2 linked regions of the Phragmitibacter flavus genome follow. The protein of the gene in region 2 interacts with the protein of the main gene of each other region in a pairwise test. Links are inferred from orthologs where the notes say so. Each region holds a gene or a part of one and is shown on either strand. Other genes may lie near its edges. The genes, in order: recJ and FEM03_RS15785.

The links.
Region 1: the proteins of FEM03_RS15785 (region 2) and recJ interact in binary tests that used the Escherichia coli proteins (3 or more experiments, as listed by UniProt). The link is inferred for Phragmitibacter flavus from one-to-one orthologs.

The regions. Positions count from the first base shown.
Region 1 is NZ_VAUV01000008.1:326,956-337,767, forward strand. Bases 4,442-7,372 are described here. They hold recJ (single-stranded-DNA-specific exonuclease RecJ), read right to left. Parts: upstream 6,807-7,372; coding sequence 5,076-6,806; downstream 4,442-5,075. Other genes in these bases: FEM03_RS12820 (prolyl oligopeptidase family serine peptidase), read right to left, coding at 4,442-4,725; FEM03_RS12825 (hypothetical protein), read right to left, coding at 4,804-5,025; FEM03_RS12835 (DUF3592 domain-containing protein), read left to right, coding at 6,924-7,372. Also shown: FEM03_RS12805 (redoxin domain-containing protein), read right to left, coding at 1-623; FEM03_RS12810 (homoserine dehydrogenase), read right to left, coding at 760-2,079; FEM03_RS12815 (hypothetical protein), read right to left, coding at 2,232-2,594; more of FEM03_RS12820, read right to left, coding at 2,614-4,441; more of FEM03_RS12835, read left to right, coding at 7,373-7,412; FEM03_RS12840 (GNAT family N-acetyltransferase), read left to right, coding at 7,453-7,980; FEM03_RS12845 (hypothetical protein), read left to right, coding at 7,990-8,271; FEM03_RS12850 (hypothetical protein), read left to right, coding at 8,402-9,301; FEM03_RS12855 (glycosyltransferase family 2 protein), read left to right, coding at 9,399-10,223; FEM03_RS12860 (YajG family lipoprotein), read left to right, coding at 10,319-10,812. UniProt on the Escherichia coli protein: Single-stranded-DNA-specific exonuclease.
Region 2 is NZ_VAUV01000011.1:124,482-135,522, forward strand. Bases 1-3,160 are described here. They hold FEM03_RS15785 (DNA topoisomerase 3), read left to right. Parts: upstream 1-384; coding sequence 385-2,937; downstream 2,938-3,160. Other genes in these bases: FEM03_RS15780 (hypothetical protein), read left to right, coding at 1-310; FEM03_RS15790 (P-loop NTPase family protein), read right to left, coding at 2,940-3,160. Outside these bases: more of FEM03_RS15790, read right to left, coding at 3,161-3,500; FEM03_RS15795 (PEP-CTERM sorting domain-containing protein), read right to left, coding at 3,497-4,420; FEM03_RS15800 (dihydroorotase), read left to right, coding at 4,531-5,805; pyrF (orotidine-5'-phosphate decarboxylase), read left to right, coding at 5,845-6,600; FEM03_RS15810 (hypothetical protein), read left to right, coding at 6,675-8,267; FEM03_RS15815 (malate dehydrogenase), read left to right, coding at 8,334-9,323; FEM03_RS15820 (cupin domain-containing protein), read right to left, coding at 9,392-9,844; FEM03_RS15825 (methyltransferase domain-containing protein), read right to left, coding at 9,916-10,527; FEM03_RS15830 (hypothetical protein), read left to right, coding at 10,840-11,041.

The sequences.
Region 1 (10,812 bases), on a different replicon or contig from region 2:
GTGGCGCGAAGTTGTTGGAGGAGGGACTGGTCGGGATCGTTTACGATGGGAGAGCGGAGGTTGTGCGCTTTGATGAACTGGGTGAGGTCTTCCTGGGTGTCGGTGGGGACGGTGTTGACGAGTCGGATGGTGAAGGGTTTGTCTGAGTAATCGGCTTCGATGCGGGCGATTTCGGGTCCGAGTTTATTGCTGATGGGACAGGTGGCACTGAAGAGGATGAGCAGGACGGAGTTCTTTTTTTGGGTGAGGGATTGCAGCGCGGGATGGGTGATGAGGTGGCCGATTTGGTGGTCGGCGGGTTTGAGGAGTTGGGGTTGTTCCTTGAGGGTGGTATCCTGGGTGAAGGTGGGATTGAGTGCAGGAGTAGGATTGGCGGGGCGATTTTTGCGGAATTGTTGAAGGGCGCGGACGGCTTCGGATTTGGTGAGGGTGCCGTCGTTGTTGAGGTCGAGTCGGCGGAGGATTTCGGCAGCGTTCATTTCGTCGCCGGAAAGGATGCCGTCCTGGTTGGTGTCGTAGGCGTTGAAGCGTTCCTCGGGGGTCTGGGCGGAGAGGTGGAGCTGCGACCAACTGGTGAGGATGGCGATGATGGCGAGAAATGGGAGGATGACTTTTTTGGTCATGGGTTTGAACGTGGGCGTGGGAATTGAAACCCGGGTGAAGGGGGTTGGTTGCGCGGGGGTGTGGAAAGTAGAAGGCTCGTCCCGAGCCTTGTGGTTATTTGAAAGGCCCGGGACGGGCCTTCTACTTTCGTAGAATCTATTCCATGGTCTCGACGCGGAGCCAGACGGGAGCTTCGCGGACGCTGTCGAAGGCGCTGATGGCGGCGATGGCTTCGCGCATGACTTTCAAGGGGGCGTCGTCGAGCATGAGGACGAGATGGGTGTGGTCGGCGCTGAGGTCTTCGGGCTGGACCACGCTGGAGATGCCGATGCCGCGGTCGCCGAAGAGGGTGGCGACTTTGCCGAGAACGCCCGGTTTGTCGTCGACGCTGAGGCGGACGTAATAGTGGCTGACCGTTTCGTCGATGGGCTTGCCTTTGCCGTAGAGTCCGTGAGGGACGAAGCCGCTGTGGCGGGCACCGAAAACGAGGGTGGCGGCGGCTTCAGCAAGGTCGCTGATGACGCTGGAGGAAGTGGGGTCCTGACCGGCACCTTTGCCGTAAAAGAGGGTTTCGCCAACGATGTCGCCGTTGACGAGCACGGCGTTGTAGGCACCACCGACGCTGGCGAGGATGTGGGATTTGGGGAGAAGCGAGGGCTGGGTGCGCACTTCGACGCGGCCTTCGGCATCGGCGCGGATGACGCTGAGAAGTTTGATGCCGTAGCCGAGTTTGTCGGCAAAGGCCATGTCGGCGAGGTGGATATTTTGGATGCCTTCGACGAGAACGTCCTCGGGTTTTACCCAATAGCCGTAGCTGAGGGAGGCGAGGATGATGGCTTTGTGGGCGGCGTCCCAGCCACTGACGTCGAGGGTGGGATCGGCTTCGGCGTAGCCGAGTTTTTGGGCTTCGTCGAGGGCTTCCTGGTAACTGATGCCCGCGTCGCGCATGCGGGTGAGGATGTAGTTGCAGGTGCCGTTGATGATGCCGTGGATGCTGCGGATGTGGTTGCCGACGAATCCTTCCTGAACGGTCTGAATGATGGGGATGCCTCCGGCGACGGCGGCTTCGAAATAGATGGGCGTGCGGTTGACTTCGGCAAGGGCGAAGAGTTCCTGGCCGCGTTCGGCGAGGAGGGCTTTGTTGCCGGTGACGACGGGTTTTTTGGCGTGGAGGGCGGCGCTGACAAGTTCGAAGGCGGTTTCGGTGCCGCCGATGAGTTCCACGATGACGTCGATTTTGGGATCGTTGACGAGGTCGCGCCAGTCGGTGGTGAGGATGGGTTCGGGGACTTCGCAATCGCGGGAGCGGGAGAGGTCGCGCACGGCCACTTTGCTGACGTGGAGCAGGCAGCCGGTGCGTTCGCGCAAGAGACCGGCATTTTTGGCAAGATTTTTGTAAACGCCAGCGCCGACGTTGCCGAGTCCGGCGAGACCGATTCGGACGATGCGATGGGTTTGAGTGGCGGGAGTCGGCATGATGGATGGAAGGGGTCACAACATGCACGGGGCGAGGGGGCTGGCAACCTTGTGGTTTGGGGAGTGGTGACTGTGCTGAGGCTATTTCCAGGGATCAGGAGGCTTGAGCAGCTAGAACACGAGTCCTCAAGATGCCATTCGCATTTGTCTCTTCATTGATGGGTGACAAACAACTGATAAACTTCCTCTTTAAAGTTGCGATCAGTGGACTGAGAGCATTTCACAATGTCATCATAGATCTTTTCATACAGAGCATTTCGATCTTCTAAACGTTCACGAGTGAATATTTCGCAGAACACGGCGATCTTGGCTGAACAAGAAATACAATCAGAATGACCGAGTCCCACCAAGTCAATTTCATCCAGGTATAGATTTAGATCTGCATCTGATACGTTATTGAACAAGGTATGGAGAATGACAAAATCGTCCAGTCCTGCACCACCCGACTTGAATGGATGTGGAGTGTGTTCTCTTCGTTGGTTTCTGATGCGTCTCAGGATGTCATCGGGGCTCATAGAGATAGGGAACGCTGGTTTAAGGCTTCAGTTTGAGGGCCCACGTGAGAAACGCTAGTTCGTCGGTGGTTTCTTCGATGATTTTATTGAGGGCGGTGCCGCTGCCGTGACCGGCGCTGGTTTCGATGCGGATGAGGACGGGAGGGCCGTCTTTGGCTTGATGTTCCTGCAAGGTGGCGGCGAATTTGAAGCTGTGGGCGGGGACAACGCGGTCGTCGTGGTCAGCGGTGGTGATGAGGGTGGTGGGATATTTGATGCCCGGCTTGAGGTTGTGAAGGGGGGAATAGGCGAGCAGGGCTTTGAACTCATCGGGGTTGTCGCTGGTGCCGTAGTCGTCGGCCCAGGCCCAGCCGATGGTAAATTGATGATAACGCAGCATGTCCATGACACCCACCGACGGGAGGGCGGCACCGAAGAGTTCGGGACGCTGAGTCATGCAGGCTCCGACCAGGAGTCCCCCGTTGCTGCCGCCCTGGATGGCGAGTTTGGCGGACTGGGTGTAGCCCTTTTCGACGAGCCATTCGGCCGCAGCGATGAAGTCGTCGAAGACGTTTTGTTTTTGGAGTTTCGTGCCGGCTCGATGCCAGTCGGCCCCGTATTCGCCGCCGCCACGGAGGTTGGCCGTAACGTGGATGCCGCCCATTTCTAGCCACAGGGCGCGGCTGACCGAGAAGCCGGGAGTAAGGCTGATGTTAAATCCGCCGTAGCCGTAGAGGACGGTGGGATGGGTGCCGTCGAGTTTGATGTCTTTGCGGCGGGTGATGAATAGGGGGATTGGGGTGCCGTCTTTGCTGGGGACGAAGACTTGCTCGGTGGTGTAAGGGTCGCTGTCGAATTGGATGCCGGACTTGCGGTAGAGGGTGCTGGTATTGGTGGTGAGGTCGTGGCGATAGGTGACGGCAGGGGTGGTGAAGCTGGTGTAAACGTAGAAGGTCTCGGTGTCGTCGCGGCGACCGCCGAAGCCATAAACAGAGCCTATGCCGGGAAGAGGAATTTCGTGTTTGAGTTTGCCTTCGAGGTCACGGGCCTGGATGAGGGAGTGGGCGTGGTGGAGGTAGTCGCAGATGAACTGCCCGCCGACGAGCGAGACGCTTTCGAGTTTGTCTTCTGACTGGGGAATGATTTCGCGCCAGTTTTTCGGGTCGGGCCTGGTGATGTCGATGGCGATGACGCGGTAGCGCGGGGCGTCTTTGTTGGTATGGAAATAGAAAACGGGACCGAGGTTGTCGATGAAGCTGTAGTCGGCTTCGAAGCTGTCGATGAGGGGCACGACGGGGGCGTTCGGAATGGTGAGGTCTTGGTAGTAGAGGCGATTTTTTGGATCGGAGCCGAGACTGATGTGGATGATGAGGTAGCGTCCATCGTCGGTGACGTGGGGACTTAGGCCCCAATCAGGTTGATCGGGGCGTTCGTAGACAAGGCGATCCTTTTCCTGGGAGTCGCCCAACTGATGAAAATGAAGGCGTTTGTTTTTGTTTTGCTGGGTGAGGGCGGCACCGGGAGGCGGTTCGGGAAAGCGCGAATAATAAAAGCCGCTGCCGTCCTTTACCCAGGAGGGTCGACTGAATTTGATCCACTGGAGTTTGTCGGGGAGGTCGGCTCCGGTGAGGATGTTTTTGACACGGAATTCCTGCCAGTCGCTGCCGGCTTTGGAGATACTGTAGGCGAGCAGGGTGGCCTCTTCGTTGGGGGTCCAACTGCTGAGGGAGATGCTGTTGTCGGGAGAGAGCTGGTTGGGATCGAGGAGGAGGCGGGGTTCGGCTTGCAGATCTTCAGTGACGTAGAGGACGCTGTGATTTTGCAGGCCGGTGTTGCGGGTGAAGAAGTAGCGGCTGCCGCGTTTCATGGGCATGCCGAACCGCTCGTAGTTCCAGAGTTTTTCGAGCCGCTGGCGGATGACGGGGCGCGCAGGGATTTCTTGGAGGAAGGAGTGGGTCAGCTGGTTTTGTTGCTGCACCCAGGCTTTGGTGGCTTCCGAGTTGTCGTCTTCGAGCCAGCGATAGGGGTCGGGAATGGAGGTGCCGTGATAGGTGTCGACGGTGTCGTGTTTTTCAGTGGGAGGATAGTTGGGCGATTGGGCGGAGGTCGCACTGGAGGATGAAATAAGGAGCATGAGAAGAAGTGGACGCATGGGACGAGTGAGGACGATGTGCGTTGGCGACTTTTGAATAGGGAGATGGAGTAACGCGATGAATTAGAAGGGTTTATGCTAGATATTTTGTCGCCGTAATGTTTTTTTCTTGTCATTTGGCCACGGTGTTTGTTTGATCATAGGAATGCGGGTTTTGCAAATAATGACTTTAATGGCGATGATGACCGGAGCGGTTGTCGCGCAGGAGGAGCGTTCATTTGCAGCGATGGAGGCGGCGGTGATGGCGTCTTCAGTAAACACGGCGATCATTTCGATGCCTCTTGAGCAGGCAGGCGACATGGGCGGGTTACGGCTGGTTTCGATGCTGGGCGGATTGGCGGCCTTGGGATTTACCTTCTATCAGGCGCTGGGGCGTCGGCCGAGCTCCGCACGTCGTTGATCATCAGTTGCCAGCTTTCAACACCACGCCAGACCTGGCGTTGAAGTTTGAAGATAACGTCCCAAGGAGCAGCTGGAGGATTTGACCATTCGGCGTTGAACCACATGGCGGAGCGGATTTCGCCGCCCTGACTGAGAATCAGTTTCCAGTGTTTTTCCTTGATGACGTTGCCGGGAAGATCGGGATCGACGTGCCGGGCGAGGAAAATGGGCTCGGGGTTGCCCATGCCGTAGGGTTCGAGGCGCGCGTAGCTGGCGAGAAATTCGGGGGTGAGGTCGGAGAACTGGACTTCGGCGTCGAGATGGACTTTGGGTAAAAGTTCGTCTCCGCTGATCTGGGATTGGATGGCGGTGGACATGCCGGCGCGGAAGGCTTCGAGGTTTTCCTCGCGCAAGGAAACACCGGCGGCCATGGCGTGACCACCCCCTTTTTCGATGAGGGGTCGGCAGGCATGAAGGGCATCGACGAGTGAAATGCCGGGAACACTGCGACCGGAGCCTTTGCCCATGCCGTCTTCGTCGAAGGCAATGACGATGGTCGGGCGATGGTGGTCGCGCATGAGTCGGGAGGCGACAATGCCAACGACGCCAGGATGCCAGTTGCGGGAGCCGATGATGAGGGCGGGACCGTCGAGGAGTTGGGGATTTTCGGCGATCATGGCGACGGCTTCGCGCTGGGCGGAGGCTTCGATGTCCTGGCGTTCGCGATTGCTGGTGTCGAGGTGCTGGGCGTGCAGGCGGGCGGTGGTGGTGTCGTCGCAGAGCAGCAGGTCAAGGGCAGTTTGGGCGGTTTCGAGTCGGCCCACCGCATTGAGGCGGGGACCGAGTCGGAAGCTGATGTGCTGGGTTTGCACATGTCCGTCCATGCCGGAGATGGATTTGAGGGCGCGCAAACCGGGGCGGGGGGTGGCGCTGAGTCGTTCAAGGCCACGGTGGACGAGGATGCGGTTTTCTTCGTGGAGAGGGACGAGGTCGGCAACGGTGCCGAGGGCGACGAGATCAAGATGGTCGCGGAGATCGAAGTGCTCGGGACGCTGACGTTTGAGCAAGGCGTGGGCGAGTTTGAAAACAAGGCCGACGGTGCAGAAGTAGTCGTTTTCGCCGGTGATCTTTGGATTGACGAGGGAGATGCAGGGAGGGTGTTTGGCGCCGGGCTCGTGGTGGTCGACGATGACGCAGTCGACGCCCTGTTCGCACAGCCATTCGACTTCGGTGACGGATCCGGTGCCGCAGTCAAGGGCGATGAGCAGGTCGGGTGGGCCGTGTTGTTCGAAGCATCGGGCGAGGCCTTCGTGGCTGAGCCCGTAACCTTCGTCCATGCGGGTGGGGAGGAAGTTGCAGGGGTCGAGTCCGTAAGCGCGCAAGGTGAGGGTCAGCAGCGTGAGGGAGGTGACGCCGTCGACGTCGTAGTCGCCATAGAGGATGACGGTTTGTTTTTTGGCGACGGCTTCGAGGATGCGCGTCACGGCGGCGTCCATGCCGGGGATGGTGAAGGGATCGGTGAGGCTGGAGAGTTTGGGATTGAGGAAGGCTTCGGCCTTGTCGGTGGCGCCGACCTTGCGAAGGGCGAGCAGGCGTTGCACGATGGGGGGAAACGGGCTGCCCTTGAGGGCGAGAATTTGGTCGGGGTCGGGTTCTTTGAGCAGCCAGAGGGCGGGTGGGGGTTGAGGCAAAGTGGGCATGGTGAGGTCGGGACGAAGCAAAAGTGAGTCAGTTCAAGGTAAGGCTAGCGGGTGGGGAGGGCGGCTGCACGCGTTTATTTTTGCATGGCGGGCGTTGGCGGGTTAAGGATGAAGAACATGTCTGTGCCATCGACTTCTGGAGCGCGTTTGTTGAAAGCCTTGATGGGGCTCGTGATCATGCTGGCGGGGGGGCTTTTTGTGGGCCTGCTATGGTTGAGTTATCAGCGGGCGGAGGAGACGCGGCAGTGGACCCCGGTGCAGGGACTGGTGCTGCTGTCGGAGGTGGTTTCGGAGAAGCCCACGACCCACTCGGAGGTCGCGCATCGGTCGGCGGTTCGCTACAGCTACGAGTTTGAGGGAGTGAAGCACACGGGGACGCGGGTCAAGCGGGTGGAGGGCGCGAGTGCGGACCGGAGCAAGGCGGAGAAGGTGGTGAAGGCTTATCCGCCGGGGAAGGTGGTCACTTGTTTTGTAAACCCTGCACAACCGGATTTTGCGATTATCGAGCATGCGACCAGGGCGGGGCTGTATAGCATCTGGTTTCCGTTTTTGTTTGTGGTAGGCGGGGCGGGGATGGTTTGGTCGGCGTTGCGAAGAAAAAGTTAGGGTTTGGGAAGAAATGGGCCGGGGTGGAGAAAGTATTTTCATGCCGCAAATGACGGGCTATGATGGTGCCATGCCGGAAATCCCCGACAATGCTTTGCCACATATTGAACCCGCCACGTTGGAGGATTTGACGCAGTTGACTGATCTGGTGATGGCGTTGTTGGGTGAGGAGGAAGATTTCACGCCGGACCGGATCAAGCAGGAGCATGGGTTGAAGTTGATTCTGGAGCAGCCGAACCGCGGGCGGATTTTTGTATTGCGGACGGATCACAGCATCATCGGGATGGTGAATTTGTTGTTCACCATCAGCACCGCCGAGGGGGGGACGGTGATTTTGATGGAGGACGTGATTGTCCATCCGATGCACCGCGGGCAGGGATATGGGTCGATGCTTTTGAAGTATGCGAAGGATTTTGCCCGGCAGAAGCAGTTCCGGCGCATCACTTTGCTGACGGACCGGATCAGCGCGGAGAGTCAGCACTTTTTCCAGAAGCATGGGTTCGTGTTCTCGCACATGATTCCGATGCGGTATGTATTTAAGGACGAAGAAACGCCTCCACAGGGCTAAGCCAAAATCATGAATGCCGGGCCCACCGCCCCAACCATCACGGTTAGCCTGAAGGAGACTTCAAGTGATCTCGGTAGTCATGCGGCGACCGGGGTCCTGCTGGGATTGCTGATCTTCCTGCTCTTGTGTTTTGTTTTCGGAGCAATTGCATTGGCGCGCCGCCGCCGACGGCATGTGGAACAAGAATCCGCCGGGTTGGACCCGGTAGAACTCCCCAATGGGTCACCGGCAGATCCGACGACGCGCGCTGATTGGGAACGGGACGCAGACTGGTGGAAAAAGAGTTCCTGATGCGTTGAATGTTTACCCGCTGGAGCGCATCCAAGATCCTGCATTGGCCGATTTATAAAAACATCGGCATAATCTCTAGAAACCAAAAATCTTGTTTTTCTTGAAATTTAAGCAACGTTGACCGCAGTTCATGAAATCGATTTCTTCAATCAAGCCCTTCTCGAAAAACGTTCCGTGGTTGGCTGCTGCCGTCGTGGTTCTCGGATTGGGCACCTCGGATGTGGTGGGTCAGCAGTATCAAAATCAGCCCCAGTATGAGGAGCCCGGCGTGGGCCGTCGAGTGAGCAATTTTTTCAAGGGTCTGGTTGGCCGCGATGAGCCGGAGCCACCGCAATATTACCGCCCGCCGCCGTCGCAGTATCAACGTCAACGCCCGGTGCAACCGCGTCGTTACAATTTGGATGAGCCCCCTCCGGCAGCGCGTGGAGATTATGATCGTCCCCCAGTTTATCCTCGTTATTCCCCGCCGCCGCCATCGCAGTATCAGCGACCAAGACAGCAGCGTCCCGACTACCGGGAGTCTGAATCCTCAAGGGATGGCATGAGTGATTACAATCGCCCAGTGCAACCGCGCCGGAGTGAGCCTGAGCCCATTGAAGAGGACCTCCCTGCTCCGAAGAAAAAGGTGCCGGCCCCAAAACCTGAAACTCCCAAGCCGGAATCCAGAACGACAGTGGAAGATTCCCCTCCGCCCGCACCGAAAAAACCCGAGGCTGAGAAACCCAAATCAGAGCCGACACCTGCGCCGGAGAAACCCAAGGTGGAAACGACCGAATCCAAAGTGCCTGAGCCGCCCAAGGAGTCACTCATGGGCAGCAGCACCGCATCGACCAGTCCATCCACATCGAATCCTTCCCCAGCGCCCGCGCCAACGCCCGCAGCTTCTGGTCCGCCGACCGGCACCAAGACGGACAAACCTGGTCGTGTGAAAAGTCCCTATCCTCCATTCAATGAGCTGGATGTGACGGGGCTTTCCACCGGTTCGTTGGCGATGGACCCCACCACGCAAAAGGTTTTTCGGGTGCCTTGAACCGGATTTTCCAGAGATGCCTGGCAATGATTCACGTAAAAATCCGGTGGGCAGTGTAAATGTTTGCACGCGGGCCTGCGCCTGCTAAGTCAAGTTGATGCCTGAGCGCTCCAGCACCCATCTATTGCTAATCCCGAGTTACAATACGGGTGGCAAGCTGGTGGAAACGGTGCGGGATGCCTTGAAGTTTTGGGCTCCGGTCTGGGTGGTGGTCGATGGCAGCACGGACGGAAGCGATGCCGCAGTTGAGGCAATCTTGCCAGAATATGGCGGCGATTTGCGGCTGCTGAGGCTCAAAAAAAATTCCGGAAAGGGCACGGCGGTGCTGCACGGAGTGACACAGGCGTTGGAGGAAGGATTCACCCATGTGCTGACGATGGATGCGGATGGTCAGCATGCTTCAGGTTACATCACCACCTTCATGCAGGCTTCGCGAAAGAATCCCAACGCCCTGGTGCTGGGACTGCCGCAGTTTGATGATTCCGCCCCGTTGATCCGTTTGCGCGGGCGGCGTATCGCCAACTGGTGGGCGCAGTTTGAGTCACAGTCGAATCTCGGCGATTGTTTGTTTGGTTTCCGCGTATATCCGGCCCGCTCGTTGTATGAGGTGATGCAGAAAACCCGGTGGGCACGGCGGTTTGATTTCGACCCTGAAGTGGCAATCCGGCTGATCTGGCGCGGGCACCCGCCCTTGAATGTGCCCGCACCCTGTCGCTATCTGACCATCGCTGAGGGGGGAATTTCGCACTTCAACTATTACCGGGACAATGTGTTGATGACCTGGATGTTTGCGAGGCTGCTGGTCGGCGCATTTATCCGGATGCCCTGGCTGCTGGCGCGCCGGTTTAGTGGTGATCATGAATCCGTTCACATCGCGACCCCGCAAGTCGAACGCAGCAAGTCCAATCCGCGACCTCAATGATCGTCGGTAGACATTTTAAGTTGTGCATGTTAAAGAAGCCTTTGCATCTGGCCACGACCTAAAGCAGTGGCTCCAGATGTAACCCCATCTTTTCCATGATTTCCGCCACCTTTCCTGTCCTGAGGCTTGCCGCTGCCGCCGCCTTCGCCGCGTTGTTGAGCAGCTGCGGCTCCACCTCCACCATCACTTTGGATTACCAGCCCACCGGCCAGACCATCACGGGGCCACGCAAGGTGGCGGTCGGTCGTTTCATCGATCATCGTCGCGTCGGCTCGTATCACCTCGGCGCAGTGCGCACTCCGATAGGCACCACCATGGAAGAGCTGACCACCCGCGTTCCGGTCGAACAGGTGGTGCGCAATGCTTTTGCCCATGGGCTCAGTTCACGCAGGATGTTGACGGAGCAGAATGGGGCTCAGTTCATTCTGACAGGTGAGATTCTTGAGTTCGCCGCCGACCAATTGGTGCGCCCCGGTGCCTACGCCAAGGTGCGCGTCAACCTGGTTCGTGAAGGCAGCGGACAAATCATTTTCAGCCGGGTCTACACCGGAGAGCGCGCTGGCTCTGCCTATTTGCCGGGATCGGGTTC
Region 2 (11,041 bases):
AGCCACCTTCATCATCTCCAGCGTCATCCTCATCCGCAACAAAACCGAATTCCCTCTCAAACTTGCCTACTCCGGCCGCATCTCCCCACCCCGCACCCTCCCTCCCATCACCAATATCCACAACGGCCCCGCTGAACTCAAACCCCAGGACATCTTCGTCTTCACCCACCCCACCAACGCCATCTTCATCCTCCAGGAAAAAGAATCCTTCCAGGTGGCCTTCGACGTCAAATTCACCGCCGACGGCACCACCCAAAAACTCCGCATCCCCTCCGCCACCTTCAAAAAGAAACACCTCGAAAACTGGTGATCGGCCCCCATTCGCCCACGACAATCAAACTCCCCATTTGACATTTCCCTAGGCAACGTGCCTTTGTGAGAAACATGTCGAAGTCCCTCATCATCGCCGAAAAGCCCAGTGTTGCCGCCGATCTCGCCCGCGCCCTGGCCAAAGCCCCCGGCATGACCGCCTTCTCCAAAGACAAGGACTTCTACGAAAACGACACCCACGTCATCACCTCCGCCGTCGGCCACCTCCTCGAACAGGAAATGCCCATGAAAGACGGCAAAAAAATCGGCTGGGGATTCACCACCCTCCCCATCCTCCCCGAAAAATTCGACCTCAAACCCATCGCCACCAGCGCCGACCGCTACCGCATCGTCGCCCGCCTCATCAAACGCAAGGACGTCACCGAAATCATCAACGCCTGTGATGCCGGCCGCGAAGGAGAACTCATCTTCCGCAACATCATCGAAGCCACCGGCGCCAAAAAACCCATCCGCCGCATGTGGATGCAGTCGATGACCAACAACTCCATCCTCGAAGCGTTTAAAAAACTGCGCTCCGACGACGAACTCCAGCCCCTCGCCGATGCCGCCAAATGCCGCAGCGAATCCGACTGGATCATCGGGATCAACAGCACCCGCGCCCTCACCGCCCTCAACTCCCGCCACGGCGGATTCCGCCTCACCCCCGTCGGCCGCGTCCAGACTCCGACCCTCACCATCCTCGCCAAACGCGAACGCGAAATCGCCGACTTCATTCCCCGCACTTATTACGAAGTCCACGCCGATTTCGAAGTCAAAGCCGGCCAATACCCTGGTCGCTGGCTCGACACCACCTTCAAAAAAGACGAAACCGACGAACACAAAAAAGCCGAACGCCTCTGGGACATCGCCCAGGCCGAAGCCATCGTCGCTCGCTGCACCGGCAAAGACGCCATCGTCGAAGAGCAGACCAAACCCACCAAACAGATCGCCCCCCTACTCTACGATCTCACCTCCCTCCAGCGCGAAGCCAGCAACCGCTTCGGCTTCAGCGCCCGCCGCACCCTGCAAATCGCCCAGGCGCTCTACGAAAAATTCAAAGTCCTCACCTACCCAAGGACCGACTCTCGCTACCTCCCCAACGACTACATCGGCACCGCCACCGATGTCATCCGCGACTTCGCCAAACTCACCCCAGCCAAAGCCGGCAACTTCCCCACCGAGCTCATCCCCCACTGCGAAAAAATCCTCAAGGAAAACTGGGTCAAACCCAACCGACGCATCTTCGACAGCAGCAAAGTCAGTGATCACTTTGCCATCATCCCCACCGGCCAGGCCCCGCCCGCCGGCATGGGCGATCCAGAAAGAAAGCTCTTCCCCCTCGTCACCCAGCGTTTCCTCGCCGTCTTCTCCCCCGCCGCTGAATTCGACGTCACCACGCGCTTCACCAAGATCGACAACGACACCTTCAAATCCGACGGCAAAATCCTCCGCCACGCCGGCTGGCTCGCCATCTACGGCAAACAAGCCGCCAACGAACAAACCGGCGAAGAAGGCGGCAAAGTCCTCGTCCCCGTCACCCCCGGCGAACCTGCCAAAACCCTCGACCTCGACCTCCGCGAAGAATCCACCAAACCTCCCGCCCGCTTCAACGAAGCCACCCTCCTCTCCACCATGGAAGGTGCCGGCAAACTCGTCGAAGACGAAGAACTCGCCGAAGCCATGAGCGAACGCGGACTCGGCACCCCGGCCACACGCGCCGCCATCATCGAAGGCCTCATCATGGACAAATACATCGAGCGCGAAGGTCGTGACTTCATTGTCACCACCAAAGGCCTCGATCTCGTCGCCCAACTCACCGAACTCGGCGCCGAAACCCTCAGCTCCCCCGAACTCACCGGCCAGTGGGAATACAAACTCCGCCAGATGGAGTCCCGTCAGCTCGACCGACCCAGCTTCATGCGCGACATCCGGCAGCTCGCCGCCGACATCGTCGACAAATCCAAAGCCTTCGCCAAAGCGGCCAAGGAAAAACAATTCCCCGACTTCATCGCCTCCGATCCCGAATCCGGTGCCACCCGCTTCAAACAAACCCTCGACTTCTACGAAGCCCAGACCGATCAAAAACCCAAACTCCGCGTCTACAAAAGCGTCGCTGGCAAAACCCTCACCGACGAAGAAGTCCGCACCCTCATCGAGAAACGCCTTCTTCCTCCCCAAGACGGTTTCCGCAGCCGCATCGGCAAAGAATTCCGTGCCGGACTTGAGATCAAACCCGGCAGCGGCAAAGTCACCTTCGTCTTTGAAAAAGGCAGCGGCGATGTGGACGAAATCAACTGGGATGAAGTCCCCGTCCTCTGCCAGTGCCCCATCTGCAAAGACAACATTTACATATTGCCCGACGCCTACGCCTGCCGCACCAACGTTGAAAACAAACCCAAGTGCGCCGCCCGCCTTCCCCGCGAACTCTGCAAAAAACCCATCACCGAAGAGAACGCCCGCAAATTTTTCCTCGAGGGCAAAACCGGCCTCATTGAAGGCATGATCTCCAAAAAGAACCGTCCCTTCAGCGCCTTTTTGAACTTCAAGCCCAAAGACAAACGCATCCTCGGTTGGGAATTCCCCCCCCGCGAAGCCAAAAAGAAAGTCGCCAAAAAAGCCGCAGGTTAGATTCAATCGACGACTTCATTTTGCTTCAGTGATTTCAACCATTTCTCGGCCTGCCTGGGATGGGTGAACTCCAGCCACTTCACGTTATCAAACTGCCCGGATGATCTCAGCACGGCCAGTTCCCGTCGGCGCTTGCTGAACGTGGTGACCATCCACACCAAAATGGAATCCTTGGACATGAACGATCCTCTGAATGACTCGCGGTTTCCATTCCAGAGTTCCTTCCTCAAAAAGACTCTGGCCACCGTGCGCCGCAATCCCTGACTGAACACTCGGGGGAAGCGGTAATTCAGCCACACAATCATCGTCGCTCGTTGCCATAAAACCTCGCGAACCAGCTTGTAATTCCCATCCGCCACCCAACGCTCCCCGCTTGCGCCTTTCCGCATCGTATCTTGAAAAATTTCCGGAAGCCTTGGCGTCCAATCAGGCCCCCAATACAACGCATCCAGTTCCATCCTCGGACACTTCAAAATATCTGCCAAACGATCCCCAAACGTGCTCTTGCCCGCACAACTGCATCCCACCACCACCACCCGCAAGACATCATCCACTTCTCTCATCGACGGCGGCGCAAGAACACTCCACTCAATCCGATCATCATCAACAATCCACGACCCGGCTCCGGGATCGGCAATACACTGACAAGTGAATCGCCATACCGGAACTCATCAAACACCCCGTTCGCCACCGCGAGGAAATGCAGATACAGATCGTCATTGAATCCGTTGAACGCCGTTGTGGTCGCTGCGGTATTTGCCCGACCATAAATTTGCCCTGCTCCCGTGCCAACCGTGGTCGATGGATTATCCAAATAGAGTTCCCAATTTGGCTGCAACAACATGTTGGCAAACTGAGCCTCGGTCAGCACAAACAGTGACCCCACGCCCGTCACTCCACCACCCAAGGTCGTCCCCACATTCGTGAAACGGCTGATCATCAGGTAAGTGGTGCTGGCGACCAGCGGCGAATTCGTCGTGGTGACCGTCCCCCCATATCCCACCGCAGGGTTCAGCGACGTCGCATTGCGCGTGTCAGCATCCGAAAAGAAATGCGAATTTAAACTGCTGTTGAAAGCCTCGGAGACCCTCGTCTGCACTCCATTGCCGCCCAAGTCCGATCCCACGGAAGTAATGTTTACAAGATAACTGCCATACAGAGTCCCGGTGAAAGACGAGGTCGTCCCCGGGTTTCCATTCAGATCCAACTTCGTAGAAAGATAAGTCGCATTGGCCGCATCATATGCCACCGCCCCACCACTCGTTTGCAAAGCCCCGAAAGTCAGCCCCGCCGCATTTCTCCAGTTTGTCGCCCGATAGGCAATCGTCTTGTCCAATCCCAGCGTGTTCGCATTTGGAACCGGTGTTCCAATCACCGCTCCTGCCGCTCCATATCCATCGAACCCTTCATAAACCAAAAGCGCTGCTTCAGCCTGGCCCAAGACCAGCACTGTCGCCAGACATGTCAAAAATTTTGGATGCATCCCCCTGATCATAAAAGTCCCACGTAAGGAAATCCACCATTCTTTCAACCTCCACTCGCTGCAAACTCACCCTTGCACACCCGCCACCTATTCCCGAAAGTGAGACCAGCATGACCCACCTCTATCGCAACGCGCAAATCGCCTCCGAAGATAACCGCGAACTCCTCATTGCCGACCTCCTCGTCGAAAACGGAAAAATCACCCGCCTCGCCCCCAACCTCTCCACTCCTGAAGGAATCAGTTCCACCGACTGCACCGGTAAAATCCTCCTCCCCGCCCTCTACGACATCCACGTTCACGCCCGCGAACCCGGTCAGGAACAAAAAGAAAACATCCTCACCTGCAGCGAAGCCGCCATCAACGGAGGCATCACCGGCTTCTGCATGATGCCCAACACCTCCCCCGCCATCGACAATGCGGGCGTCGTCAAAACCGTCCTCGAATCCGCCCGCGCCACCCGACTCAAACTGCACACCAGCGGCGCCATCACCAAAGGCCGTGAAGGCAAGGAACTCGCCGCCATCGGCGCCATGAAAAATGCCGGCATCGTCATGATCACTGACGACGGCTACCCGGTCGCCAACCCCGTCGTGCTGCGTCGCGCCATGGAATATGCCCGCGACTTCGGCCTCATCATCGCCAGCCATTGCGAAACCATGGAACTCTCCGGCAAAGGCTCCATGCATGAAGGCGAAGTCAGCTACTCGCTCGGCCTCGAAGGCATCCCCGCCATCAGCGAGGAAATCAGCATCGCCCGCGACATCCAAATTGCCCAATACACCGGAGCCCACCTCCACATCCAGCACGTCACCACCGCCCGGGGAATGGAAATCATCCGCCGCGCCAAAAACGACGGTGTCAAAGTGACCTGCGAAGTCGCCCCCCATCACCTCATTTTCAATCATCACCACATCGGCGACTACGACACCCATTACAAAATGAATCCCCCCCTCCGCACCCCGGAGGACAACGCCCTGCTTCTGCAAGGCCTCATCGACGGTATCTTCGACGTCATCGCCACCGACCACGCCCCCCACACGCCTTTCGAGAAAAACAACGACTTCGCCACCGCCCCCTTCGGCATCACCGGACTCGAAACCGCCCTCCCCTCCCTCTACCACCACTTCATCTCCCAAGGCACCCTGAGCTGGGACCTCATCGTCAAACGCTACTCCGCCGAACCCCGCCGCCTCATCGGTCTCGCCCCCGTTCCCATTGTCGAAAAGGCCCTCGCCAACTTCATCATCTTCGATCCCAACGCCACCACCACCTTCTCCACCGACTTCATGAAGTCCCGCAGTCAGAACACCCCCTTCCTCAATCAAACCCTCAACGGCCGCATCACCACCGTCCTCTCCGAAGGCGAACTCCTCCTCAGTCGCTAAATTCATAAATCATAAATCATAAATCATCATTCCCTTTAGATGACCTACCTCGACAAACTCAACACCCGCATCGCTGCCACCAACTCCCACCTCTGCGTCGGTCTCGACGTCCGGGCCAACACCGTCAGCGAGGCCCGCGACCTCATCCTGAAAGTCATCGAAGAAACCGCTCCCTACACTGCCGCCTACAAACCCAACGCCGCCTACTTCGAAGCTCTCGGCTGGCAGGGCATGCAACTTCTCGAAGAACTGCGCGACCTCATCCCGACCGAGATCCCCATCGTCCTCGACGTCAAACGCGGGGACATCGGCGAAACCCAGCGTTACTACGCCAAAGCCTGCTACGACATCATCCGCGCCGACGCCGTGACATTGAACCCCTTCATGGGCCGCGACACCCTTGAGCCCTTCCTCGAATACACCGACAAAGGTTTCTACCTGCTCTGCGTCACCTCCAACCCCGGTGCCGCCGATATCGAGCTCCAAAAAACCACCATCGGAAACCGCCACATCTTTGAACTCGTCTGCGACATGCTCCAAGGTCAGTCGCAAGGCGGACTCGTCCTCGGCCTCACCAACGCGGCCGCCGACACTTTATCCCTCATCCCAGACGTCCCCCTGCTCATCCCCGGTCTCGGAGCCCAAGGCGGCGACCTCAATGCCCTTCAGGCAACCCCCCGCCATGCCCCGCCTCTGATCAACGTTTCCCGCGGCATCCTCTACGCCGAACCCGAGAAAAGCTTTACCGACAAAGCCCAACATTGGTCTCAACTTATCCAAAAGGCATCGGCCTGACACGTTCTAAAGTCACCCGCAGGGCTGCAAAAGCTTGACCCGACACTACGCTTGGTAAAAACTTGCCCTCCACCATGAAACCATCCTCCAAAACCTTCATGGCAGCGGCCTTCCTCTGCACCTTGTTTCCCTCGTCATCAGTCACTGCTGCCACCTTCGTTTGGGATGGTGGCGGAGGTGCCGACACCAACTGGTCAAACAATCTCAACTGGGTGGACGATCTTCTTCCCACAAGCGCCGCAGACACCCTCATCCGATTCGGTGGAACCGCAGGAAACAGGGTCCAAAACATCAGCACCCCCTTCGTCCTCAACCGACTTGAATTTCTCACCGCAGGCTCCCCCGAATCGGCCATCACCACCTCGGGCAATCAGTTGCAATTCTCCGGTGCGGATGCCCTCGTCTTCAGCACCCGCAACGCCACCGGGGCGATTGGCAACGCCATCCACCTGGGCACCGGCACCAACCTGAGTTTTCACGTCACCACGTTCGGAGTCAATCTCAACGGGATCATCACTGGCGAAGGTGGCATCACCAAACTCGCCCATGCAGGCGGCGTCACCCTCACCAACTCTGGAAACACCTTCAGCGGCGGCATCGTTTATAATGGATTCAGCGGAGCCACGAGTTGGAACCATTTCGTGGTCTCTGCCAGCGGAGCGATGGGCACGGGTTTACTCCAAATCAACGGCGGTGCCACCGGAGTCTGGAACGGAACGGCAGGACACCAACCCGGCGGCGTCATCTTTCGCGGGACCACCAGTCACAACAACAACATTCGCCTGCTGACCAATTCCCCCATCTACGCTGAGCTTCCCAATTCCAGCAGCACCACCACCAACGTCACCCTCAACGGCAATATCGACGGTCAGACTCACACCTTGTTTCTGCGTGGTCGTGGTCAAGGCAACATCGTTGGCAACTACACCTCCACGGGGGGCTTAAACAAGATGGACGCCAACATGTGGACCCTTTCCGGCACCAATGTCTACAGCGGAGCTACTGACGTTTCCCGCACTGCCGTCAATGAGGCCACCGTTGCAGGCCCCGTTCACAGCACCCTCAACGTCAACGGCTCCATCAGCGGCACCTCCTCCATCACCGTCAACACCGCCGCCGTGCTCGCCGGCATCGGCAGTATCACCACCCAAGGCTCTGGAGCCGGTCAAACCCTGATCAAAACCGGGGGTTTCCTTGCCCCTGGCAACGCCCTCACCAACAAAACCGGCACCCTGACCCTCACCGCCCAGCTTGCTTTTGAAACGGGTTCATTTTGGGAGCTCAATCTCTCTGGCACCAGCCACAGCACCCTCTCGCTTGATGGCTCGCTCAATCTGACTGGTGCCACCCTCGTGGCCGGCAGCACGTTTGCCCCCATCAACGACACGCAATATTGGCTGCTTGACCACGACGATGCTTCCACGCGAACCGGTATGTTCTCCAACTTTGTCGCCACGGCTCCTGTCGGCAGCTATGTGGATGCCAACGGTCATTTCGTATTGAACGGAATCACCTTCGCCGCCTATCTCAACGCCAATTTCGGCACCGGTGCCACTTCAGGAGGCAATGATATCCTTCTCTACGCCGTCCCGGAACCCTCCCGCAACCTGCTTGGTTTGATCGCGCTTGCCGCCTGTGTTCTCAAACGCAAAAGAGCCAGGGCCTGACCTTTTCCTCAATCGTCCATTCCATCAAAAAATTTTCAAATTGCACATCACTCTCATCCATCCTCTATGAAATCACCCATCACCGTCGCCGTCACCGGAGCCGCAGGTCAAATCGGCTACTCCCTCCTTTTCCGCATCGCATCCGGCTCGATGTTCGGACCCGACCAGCCCGTCGCCCTGCGCCTCATTGAAATCGAGCCCGCCCTTCCCACTTTGAATGGCGTCGTCATGGAACTCGACGACTGCGCCTTCCCCCTCCTCCACAGCATCACCCCCACCGCCGATCTCAACGAAGGGTTCAGCGGCGTCAACTGGGCCCTGCTCGTCGGCAGCGTCCCGCGCAAAGCCGGGATGGAACGTAAGGACCTGCTCAGCATCAACGGCAAAATCTTCACCGGTCAAGGTCAGGCCATCGAGAAAAATGCCGCCAGTGACGTGCGCGTCGTCGTCGTCGGCAACCCCTGCAACACCAATTGCCTCATCGCCAAATCCAACGCCCCCGGCATCCCTTCCGAACGCTGGTTCGCCATGACCCGACTCGACGAAAACCGCGCCAAATCGCAACTCGCCGCCAAAGCCGGGGTCCACAACACCGCCGTCACCAATCTCACCATCTGGGGCAACCATTCCGCCACCCAATACCCCGACTTCACCAACGCCAAAATCAACGGCAAATCCGTCACGGATGTCATCAGCGACCAGGCCTGGCTCGAAGGCGAATTCATCAGCACCGTGCAACAACGTGGTGCCGCCATCATCAAAGCCCGCGGTTCCTCCTCTGCCGCCAGCGCCGCCAACGCCGTGGTCGACACCGTCAAATCACTGACCACTCCCACTCCCGCAGGTGACTGGACCAGCGTCGCCGTGTGGTCCGACGGCAGCTATGGCGTGGAAAAAGATCTCATCACCAGCTTCCCCATCCGCACCACCGACGGCACATCCTGGGAGATCGTTCAGGACCTCCCCGTGAATGAATTCAGCCAGTCGAGAATCGACGCGACCATCAACGAACTCAAAGAAGAACGCGATGCCGTCAAAGAGCTTGGCTTGATCTAAAAAAGAGACCATCCGCATCAGCCCAGGTCCGCCTGCAGACGAACGATCAATCCCGGTCGTTCGTTTTTTTAGTCCTGCACAAAGTGGATGCCATGCTCACCCGCGATCTCGATGATGCGGCCCATGTCAGGACCTGAAGGAGCCGCAAATTCCACCGCACAGCGTCCCATAAAATTTTCAAACCCAGAGGGTGCCGTGGTAATCAACATGTGCAGCGGTTCATCACCCGTATTTTTAAATGCGTGCACCACGCCACGAGGAATATAAACCCTGCTCCCCGCTCCCACTTCCGTCCACTTGCCTTCCCGGTAGAAACTCACCGTGCCCATCTGCACATAAAACCACTCCTCTTCGTTGGTGTGATAGTGCAGGGGTGGACCAACACCCGGCGGGGTGATCTCCAGCCACTGCGTAAACCGACCATCCGTTTCCTCTCCGGTGAGATAGAAGTGAAGTTCCTCACCAAAAGCACGCACTACGTTTGGGGCAGAGGTCAGGTTTAGATTAATGGCAGCGTCCATGATCGTCTTTTGTGTCGCCACCCGCCTTATCTCATGGGGTCGTCATTGCAAGCATCAGTCGCCCTAAATTATCAAGCCAACTGGCTCGCAGTCGTTCCCGTTTTTTCCAATATCATCGCCAGTTCCCGCCCCACCCGTCCTTCATAACCCGTCACCGGCACCCAATGGTCGACCACCTCAAATCCCGCGTCCTCCAACATCTTGCGTAGCGTCTCCACCTCCACACCAAACGGTGGACCTGTTTCCCCATCATCCATTTCAGGATTGATAAAAAACACCCCTGCCAGTTTTCCACCCGGCATCAAAACCGCGTGAAGCGACTTCAAATAAGCAACACGCAGAGCCGGGTCCAGCGCACAAAAGCACGTGTGTTCCCAGACCATGTCAAACGCCTCCACGAACTCCTCCTTCAGCGAAAACACATCCGCCACCTGAAAATCCACCGGACTGGTCTCATCCCAATTTTTCGCCGCTTCGATGGCCAACGGTGCCACATCCACCGCCGTCACCATCAGCCCAAAATCCGCCAATCGCCTCGCATCATGGCCCACCCCACAACCCGGCACCCAAGCCCGACCGCTGAAAACTGCCGGGTGCCTTGAGGAAATTTCATCCAACACCGGCGTCGCCCGCCCCTTTTCCCAAGGCGTTTCGCGATTCTCGTAAGCAGCATTCCAGTCCATATGAGAGGGTCAAGGTTCAAGGGTTCAGGGTCAAGCCGAAACCGCTTCGCTCTTCCTCCTACTCTTACTCCTACTCTTACTCTTACTCTTCCTCCTACTCCTCACACAAAACTTCCACCACACCCATCGCCATCCATCACTCAAACGCACCCTATCCGCCATCGTCCTCGTCCTCCTACTCGAACTCGTCCTCGACCACAGCGCGAATATCCCCGCCAAACCTCCAAATCGAGGACGAGTAGGAGGACGAGTAGGAGGACGATCCTGAGGCCTTGACCCCAAACCCATGACCCCTTAACCTCCCCTATTCCCATGCAACCACGCGCAGCCATCAGCAACGGCATCATCACCATCGTGGTGCTGTTCTTCATGCTCATGGTCGGCATGCTGCTCAAAGCCCGATACCGACTCGCGGCAAACGAAACCAGTCTCACCACCGTCGAAACCACCGTTCCCAAAGCCATCCCCGTCGCCATGGCGGTCGAACCGGAAATCCACCAACCTCGCGCTTATC